4 regions of the Iodobacter fluviatilis genome follow, and region 2 is predicted to be linked to each of the others. Evidence: predicted binding sites of a transcription regulator. Region 2 holds the regulator's gene; each other region holds the start of a gene.
The links. The regulator sigma-54, encoded in region 2, starts transcription at its own class of promoters, with help from an activator protein. The targets are predictions, from matches to a motif close to CTGGCACGCTTCATGCTT.
Positions count from the first base shown of each region.

Region 1: flgB (flagellar basal body rod protein FlgB) is a predicted target of sigma-54. The motif match lies at 892-909, and genes of this name have one in related genera.
Region 3: glnK (P-II family nitrogen regulator) is a predicted target of sigma-54. The motif match lies at 1,494-1,511, and genes of this name have one in related genera.
Region 4: flgJ (flagellar assembly peptidoglycan hydrolase FlgJ) is a predicted target of sigma-54. The motif match lies at 945-962, and genes of this name have one in related genera.

Region 1 is NZ_CP025781.1:3,327,719-3,329,919, reverse strand. It holds gene flgC (flagellar basal body rod protein FlgC) at 3-413, opposite strand; gene flgB (flagellar basal body rod protein FlgB) at 426-830, opposite strand; gene ltrA (group II intron reverse transcriptase/maturase) at 1,718-2,201, shown strand, end outside.
Region 2 is NZ_CP025781.1:2,130,358-2,132,558, reverse strand. It holds gene C1H71_RS09595 (PTS sugar transporter subunit IIA) at 1-247, opposite strand, end outside; gene hpf (ribosome hibernation-promoting factor, HPF/YfiA family) at 353-679, opposite strand; gene C1H71_RS09585 (RNA polymerase factor sigma-54) at 704-2,080, opposite strand; gene lptB (LPS export ABC transporter ATP-binding protein) at 2,081-2,201, opposite strand, start outside.
Region 3 is NZ_CP025781.1:1,587,167-1,589,367, forward strand. It holds gene C1H71_RS07075 (ammonium transporter) at 1-1,088, opposite strand, end outside; gene glnK (P-II family nitrogen regulator) at 1,117-1,455, opposite strand; gene C1H71_RS07085 (accessory factor UbiK family protein) at 1,710-1,970, shown strand; gene rimJ (ribosomal protein S5-alanine N-acetyltransferase) at 1,967-2,201, shown strand, end outside.
Region 4 is NZ_CP025781.1:3,334,668-3,336,868, forward strand. It holds gene C1H71_RS14785 (flagellar basal body P-ring protein FlgI) at 1-812, shown strand, start outside; gene flgJ (flagellar assembly peptidoglycan hydrolase FlgJ) at 1,000-1,854, shown strand; gene flgK (flagellar hook-associated protein FlgK) at 1,956-2,201, shown strand, end outside.

The DNA.
Region 1 (2,201 bases), 1.2 Mb from region 2:
GATTATTGGCCAAGAGCCAAGGTGCGTAGCAACAAGGTTTTGGCGGTATTCATGACATCTGCATTAGTTTGATATGAGCGCGAAGCTGAAATCATATTGGTCATTTCTTCCACCACATTCACATTAGGCATGGCCACATAGCCATTGGCATCAGCCAAGCTGTTTTTTGGGTCATACACCAGTTTAGGCGGTGTTTGATCTTCGATCACGCCAGCCACTTGCACCCCAACTGATTCCTTACCACCGCCCGGTATTTGAGCCGATTGAAACACCACCTGCTTGGCGCGATAAGGCTGGCCATTAGAGCTGGTAATGGATTCTGCATTGGCTAAATTGGACGCCACAGCGTTTAAACGCGTGGTCTGTGCGTGCATGGCGGTTGAAGCAATATCAAACACTCTGAACATAGACATGATTTAGCTCTCTTATTGGCCCGTCAGCGCGGAGCGCAGACCTTCAACTTTTTTCTGCATAAAAGTAATCCCTGCCTGATAGCGGATTGCGTTATCGGTAAACGCTGCCATTTCGGCATTCATATCCACCGTATTGCCATCAATGCCAGATTGACGTGGATTACGGTAGAGCAAGGCTTTAGATAAAGGGTCAACACTGTCTTTAGGCTGTAGATGGCGTGCATCGGTTGCGGCTAAAGGCTTCACTGGATTTTTTTGCAGAGCGGCTTCAAACGATTTTTTGAAATCAAAATCGCGTGCCTTATACCCTGGCGTATCGTTATTGGCGATATTTGAAGCCAACACTTCTTGCCGCTGGCTGCGTAATGACAACGCAGTTTCTTGCGGGCGGAAGTAATCGTCCAAACGACCTAACATAGCCAAACTCCAGTTTTAATCATCACCAGCCATAAGATACGCTGTTTACACATATAAAATTAAGCACGAAACGTGCCAAGCAAAAAGCCCGCATTCAGCGGGCTTGAGAAGGGTTCAGTACAAGGCTTCGGCAATTATTGCCGCCTAAAAAGTGTTTAGTTTCGGGCAATCATGCCCCGGTGCGTAGCTGGCCCTTGTTTCTGGCGAGGGGCATCATCCATGATCTGATTAACCAAACAACTCACTTCGACCAATATAAGAAAAATTCATCCACAGGCTCGAGCAACGCCACTCGTTCGAGCTGAAACTCAAGCTTCACCCCTGTTCGTTGATGCGCTAGCAGCCTGTCGGACTTAAGCGATCGTAGCGAGGGAAAGACCGGTTTTAATAACTGGGGTCAGAAGTTCGCAGTAACAGTAATTTAGCTAGCGGGTTAAAGTCCCGTCCGAGGAATTGTCCATACGCCTCGGTAGTACGAAAGAGCGGCGTTTGAGTAATCAAGGGTCGTGAGTTCTTTACGACAAAGAGGCAGACCGTAACGAAAGTGAACCTAGAAGTAGCCTCGTTAACATTGCAGTTGCCGACCTCGTTTCTGTATAGGGAAGGCCGTTGTGCTGATGTGTTGGCAATGGAAGCCACATCCGCGAGCTGTCGGGGTAGCAGGGGCGGTATGTTTTGGAAGTTAAATTACCCAGTGCTGGAGATCCATCACGGTGGCAGGGAGACTGCCAAGCGCAAGGTATAAGGAAACGAAATCAGTGCGTATCGTGATGGAAGTCGGAGGGGTTCATAGTACCGTTTGAGATTGAGGGACAACATAACCCCAGTCGAGGGAAGGGACCCTGCTTTGTTCATGCAACTGAAGAGCTGAGGATCAGGAGATTGCCATGTTGCTAATCACTCCGAATGAGATCAGGACGCTACAGAGGAAGCTGTACATCAAAGCCAAGCAGGAACCAAACTATCGTTTCTACGCACTCTACGACAAGATTTACTGTGCTGACATCCTCAAGTTAGCGTGGCGACTGGTCAAGGCAAACAAGGGCAGTCCTGGGGTTGATGGGATTGACTTTGCTGCCATAGAAAGCGGCGAAGGGGTAGATTGCTACTTGTCGGTAATTAGTCAGGAACTGCAAGATAAAAGCTACCGGACTGGGGCAATCAAGCGCGTCATGATTCCCAAAGCGGATGGCAGTTTGCGTCCACTCGGGATTCCGACGATACGAGATCGCGTGGTTCAGATGGCGACCAAGCTGGTGATGGAGCCTATCTTTGAGGCGGATTTTTGCGAGCACTCCTATGGGTTTCGCCCAAGGAAATCAGCACATCAAGCAATAGACGCCATTGCAGAAGCTTTGTGGCAAGGTAAAA
Region 2 (2,201 bases):
AACGCACAAAAGCACCGGTTGCTTCTTTTAGGCCCTTAATACGCCCGTGTGGAATAGCCACGCCTTGACCAAGGCCGGTGGAACCGAGTTTTTCTCTAGCAAACAAGCTATCAAAAATAACGCTACGGGCAATGCCGTGGCTATTTTCAAATAGAATCCCTACTTGTTCAAAAATACGTTTTTTGCTGCCGACTTCCATATCGAGGAAGACATTGCCGCTTGGCAGAATTTGGGCGATCAGACTCATTGTAGGCAGACCAAAACAAGGACGACAGCTATTGTAGCGCCGTAGCTTGAAAACAAAAACGGGAACCCGATTAAACCGGTTCCCGCTAAGGTGAAAGAAATCGCTTTATTCAGCGCTAGGTTGATGCTGTTTGATGGATTCGTTGCGATGATCCATTGATTTTTCTTTGTGCTTTACAACTTGACGATCAAGTTTATCTGCCAAAAAATCAATCGCTGCGTACATATTTTCATCCGTTGCTTCAACGTGGATATCGCGTCCGCGAACATGAACGGTAGCTTCAACTTGGTGTTGCAGTTTCTCCACGGAGAGGATGACATTAACGTCAATCACATTATCAAAGTGCCTGATAACCCGCTCCATTTTACTGTTCACGTACTCACGAATGGATGGGGTTACTTCAAGATGATGGCCACTGATATTCAAATTCATAGGGTTACTCCTTCCGTTGGGGCCTTACAAACTTTTGCGCTGACTTACTGGGTAAATCTGCAACGCCTCACGGTATTTAGCAACGGTACGACGCGCTACCACAATACCTTGGGCGGATAATGCTTCTGCCAATACGCTATCACTTAAAGGTTTTTTCTTATCTTCTTGCTGCACCATCTGCTTTATCAAAGCTTTGATAGCGGTTGCAGAACATTCACCACCGGCGTCCGTATCTACATGGCTACCAAAAAAGTACTTAAACTCATACAAACCACGCGGCGTTAACATGTATTTTTGCGTGGTGACTCTAGAAATAGTTGATTCGTGTAAATCGAGCTCTTCAGCGATATCCCTCAACACCAAAGGGCGCATCGCCACTTCACCGTACTCAAAAAATGCCCGCTGCCGCTCTACAATTGCTGTTGCTACTCGTAAAATCGTATCAAAACGCTGCTGCACACTTTTTACCAACCAACGCGCTTCTTGTAACTCGCGCGCTAAATGAGCACCATCGCCTTTTTGTAAGATATCTGCATAAAGCCGGTTAACGCGTAATTTTGGCATAGATGCATCGTGTAATCTAACCCGCCAAACCCCGCGTACTTTTTGCACAACCACATCAGGGCTTACATATCTTGGTGAGGTTACAGACCACTGTGCACTCGGCCTTGGGTTTAAACTTACAATCAATTCTTGCGCAGCTTTTAACTCAGCATCCTCGCATTTAAAGGCTCGTTTAAGCTTAGTGTAGTCCCGTCCAGCTAATAAATCGAGTGAATTTTGGGCAATTTTCAAGGCTAAATCTTTAGCGGCACTCGGCTGTTTTTGACGCAACTGTAAGCATAATGAATCGGCGGTATCCCGAGCTCCAACGCCTAAGGGCTCTAAATGTTGTAAGCGAATTAAAGCAATCTTCAAGTCATCAAGTTCGAGTTCATAATCTTGGATAAGTTCCTCTGGCAGCTGAGAATAGACTTCATCTAAGGGCTGAGAAAGAAAACCATCATCATCCAAAGCTTCAATCAACATCAACAACAAAGACTTATCCCGATGCGGCAGCTGCAGCAGACCTGCTTGCTGCAGCAGGTATTCACGTAAATCTAAATCACGCGCAATATTGGTGGCGGGGTCGAAGTCATTATCGTCATCTGAGCTTCCATGACTAGTACCTTCCCAGCGCAAACCATCATCATCCCCGCCCATTTCCCACTGCGGCTCGGGCTGCTCAGCTTCCCCTGCGGGGGCCTCCTCGCCACGCTCCAGCAAGGGGTTGTCGTTTAGATACTGTTCAAGCTCTTGTTGAAACTCAAGCGTAGAAAGCTGCAGCAGCTTAATAGCCTGCTGCAATTGTGGCGTGAGGTTAAGTTGCTGGGAAAGCCGCAGCTGCAGGGTTTGTTTCATTTACATACGGAAATGTTCACCGAGATACACTCGACGCACACTTTCATTAGCCACAATATCTTTTGGAACACCAGACGCCATCACCGCACCTTCTGAGATGATGTACGCACGATCACAAATA
Region 3 (2,201 bases), 540 kb from region 2:
GCATCATCTGCGCCCAGCATGCGCTTTAAACCATGCACACCCCATAGGCAAATCACACCAGCCAACAAGCCAATCACCAAAGCACCACCTACACCAACAAAGCCACAAGCCGGTGTAATCGCCACCAAACCTGCTACTGCTCCAGATGCCGCGCCTAAGAGCGAAGGCTTGCCTTTAAGCATCCATTCAGCCAAAAGCCAAGACATCGTTGCAGCAGCCGTTGCCAACCAAGTATTAATAAAGGCCAGTGCCGCAATGCCATTGGCTTCTAATGCGGAGCCTGCATTAAAGCCAAACCAACCAAACCACAGCAATGAAGCGCCAATCATGGTCATGGTTAAGCTGTGCGGCGTCATGGCTTCACGGCCAAAACCAATCCGCTTGCCAACCATAATTGCACCAACCAAACCTGCAACCGCAGCATTAATATGCACCACCGTGCCGCCAGCAAAATCGAGCGCGCCTTTTTGAAAGAGGAAACCAGCCGTTGCAGTTGCAGTATCGGCTGCGGCTTGCGTGAGATAGGCATCGGGCCCTGTCCAGTACCAAACCATATGTGCCATTGGCAGATATGAGAAGGTAAACCAGATCGCGCAAAAAGCCAGCACGGCGGCAAACTTAATCCGCTCGGCAAACGCCCCGACGATCAAGCCGCAGGTAATCGCCGCGAATGCGCCTTGGAAAACCACGTAAATCAGCTCAGAGATCCCTACCCCTTTACTAAAAGTAGCCGCGATTGAATCGGGGGTCACGCCTTTGAGTATAACTTTACTAAAAGAACCAAAGAACGCATTGCCTTCAGTAAACGCCAGTGAGTAGCCATACACCACCCACAGCACAGAGATCATGGCAAACACAGAAAACACCTGCATCAGCACCGATAGCATATTTTTAGAGCGAACCAAGCCACCATAAAACAAGGCTAAGCCAGGAATAGACATCAAAATAACCAAAGCTGTGGAGATAAACATCCACGCGTTATCACCTTTATTAATGACGTCTACAATGGCAACTGGGGCAGACGCATCCGCCGCAAAACTTTGCGCCGCAGTGGCGCTGAATGCAAATGCTGTTAACAATTTTTTCATCGTCTCTCTCCAGCAAAGTTTTTATTTATCAGATGGCGGCTTCGCCAATTTCACCGGTTCTAATCCGCACCACATGCAGCAGATCAAATACAAAAATTTTGCCATCACCAATTTTGCCGGTATTCGCTGCTTTTTCGATGACCTCTAGCGTTTGCTCCAGCTGATCATCACCAATCGCTACTTCCACTTTGACCTTAGGCAGGAAATCCACCACGTATTCAGCGCCACGATACAGCTCGGTATGACCTTTTTGGCGGCCAAAACCTTTCACCTCGGTAACAGTTAAACCCTGCACGCCGATTTCTGACAAAGCTTCGCGAACTTCATCGAGTTTGAACGGCTTAATAATCGCAGACACGAATTTCATGGGGTGCTCCTTTTTAAAAGGGTAGTGATCTCACGTATCAGCACAAAGCATGCCAAGCAATAAATCGACCAAACTTCAGGGGCTTAGCAAAAGCATGCACCAACAATAGACGTTCTATGGTGCACTGCAACTAAATTTTGCACCAGAGTAGTGCATATCCCCAACACTGTGCAGATGTAAAACACACGCCAACCCAGCCTAATTACAGCCGCTTCTGCTAAACTAAAACCCAATCAAACAAGGAGTACTACACCATGTTAAAAGACAAATTTTTTGACGAAATCGCCAGTAAAATATCTGAAGCAATTGCCGCCAGCCCTGCTAAAGATATGGAAAAAAACGCCCGCGCCATGATGGCATCGGCCTTTACTAAAATGGATTTGGTAACGAGCGAGGAGTTCGAAATTCAACAAGAAGTGCTGCTGCGCACGCGTGAAAAATTACACGAATTAGAAGCTAGAATTAATGAACTAGAAACCAAGCTAAACGCCAATAATCCACAAGACGCACTATGATTTTTAGCCGTAAAGCCCCCGAGTCATTGCAAACAGAGCGTTTAAGCTTGGTTCAAGCAAACCCTAAGCAAGCTAAATTATGGGCTGGGTTTCAGCAGCAAAACCGCGCCCATTTGGCCCCTTGGGATCCGCTACGTGATGAAGCGTTTTTTACGGCATACGCTTGGCAACTACGATTAGAAAATGCACGGCTGCAATATCAGCAAGGCTCAGCGGCTCACTGGGCCTTGT
Region 4 (2,201 bases), 1.2 Mb from region 2:
CGCCTTTTGCTCGGCCGGGGCAGCCGCTGGATGTAACAATTGCTTCGATTGGGAATGCCAAGTCTATTCGCGGTGGCACTTTGCTGATGGCCCCGCTTAAAGGGGCGGATGGGCAGATTTATGCGATGGCACAGGGCAATATTATTGTGGCTGGGGCAGGCGCATCGGCGGGTGGATCAAGCACACAGATTAATCAACTGGCTACAGGGCGTATTCCCGCAGGGGCAACGGTAGAAAAAGCCGTGGCTACCTTATTGGGTAATGGTGAGTATGTTCAGCTTGAATTACTGACAACGGATTTCACCACCGCTAACCGCGTTGTGAATGCTGTGAATTCTCAGTTCTCAGGTACGGCTGTGGCTTTGGATGGCAGAGTAATCCAAGTGCGCGCACCGCAAGATAATAATTTGCGCGTGGCTTTTTTATCCCGTTTAGAAAATATTGACGTCATCCCCGCAGAATCAAGCCCTAAGGTGATTATCAATGCGCGTACTGGCTCAATTGTGATGAATCAGGCTGTTAAGCTTGATAGCTGCGCCATCGCACACGGCAACTTAACTGTAACCATTACGGCAGATAACGCCGTTTCCCAGCCTGATCCGCTCGCTGGGGGTAAAACCACTAAAGTGCAAAATGCCGATATTCAAATTAAAGCGGATAAAGGCCCAATTGTGCGTTTGCCTAAGTCCAGTACGTTGCGAGATGTAGTACGTGCTTTAAACGCTGTAGGCGCAACGCCGCAGGATTTATTGGCTATTTTGCAAGCCATGAAGGCTGCAGGCGCTTTAAAGGCTGAGCTAGAAGTGATTTGATGGCGGATCAATTGTCCTTACTCCTGACTTGATTAAGGAATGTATTGAAGTACACTTGCCCGACTCCCGACTCCCGACTCCCGACTCCCGACTCCCGACTCCCGACTCCCGACTCCCGACTCCCTTTATCCCCCGGCATGCTTATTGCTTAATACTTGCTTAACCTTTTATATAAGCGCCGAGCAGGATGATCTCTTCCGCTACTCCTTCCAGTAATGATCTCGCCATTGATGTACGGGGCGTAGATAGCTTACGTCAGCTGGCCCGCAAAGATCCGAGCAAAGCCGCTTTAGAAGTTGCGCGTCAATTTGAGGCTTTATTGACCAATCAAATGCTCAAATCAATGCGTGAAGCCACGCCTAAATACGATGAGATGGAATCAGGCACGGCGGATATGTTTCGCGGTATGCATGATCAACAGCTCTCGCAAATGTGGTCTAAGCACGGTGGTGTAGGTTTTGCTGAATCCATTGTGCGGCAAATCGAATTGCAGCGTGATCCTTCGCTCTACCAAAAACCATCGCGTGCTTTGCTCAATGATTTACCAGCGGCAAAAGCGGCCGAGGTTTCGGCAAAAGATGCCGGATCGGGTGATTCGTTTGTCGCAAAGCAGGTGGGTAATGCCAGTGCCGCATCCGCCGCTTTAGGCGTATCTGCGCATGTTTTGGTGGCCCACGCGGCGTTGGAATCGGGTTGGGGTAAAAAGCCGATTCGGGATGCTGTAGGTGCGGATAGCCATAATCTCTTTGGCATCAAGGCAACTAAAGATTGGAAAGGTAAAACCACAGATATCACCACCACTGAGTTTATTGGTGGGCGGGCTCAAAAGCGGGTAGAGAGCTTTAGAGTGTATGACTCTTATGCAGAAAGCTTTAATGATTACGCAAGCTTAATCAAGCGTCGCTACACCGAGGCGATGGGCCAAGGGAGTAATGCGCAGGGCTTTGCAAAGGCTTTGCAAACAGGTGGCTACGCTACAGACCCACAGTATGCGAATAAATTGACGCAAGTTGCTGAGCAATTACGGCGTCAATTAGCTTAGTTGAGTTGATGTATTAAATAAGTGGTGGCAGATAGGCTTTTTTATTCCGCCTTCAAGTATTGGCCGTTTGTGCCGATAAATAGTAGCAAAGGAGTTGCATCATGGGAGCCAGTGTTTTTGGTATCGGTCTAAGTGGCCTAAACGCGGCAAGCTTAGGCTTGAGTACAGCAGGGCATAATATTGCCAATGCCAATACTCCAGGCTATTCCCGCCAAAGCGTGAAGCAAAGTGCACCTTACCCTCAATATACGGGTAACGGTTTTACTGGGCTTGGCGTGCGCGTGGATACCGTGCAGCGCTCTTATGATGAGTTTTTAACTAAGCAAGTTCAAACATCCACCTCTCAA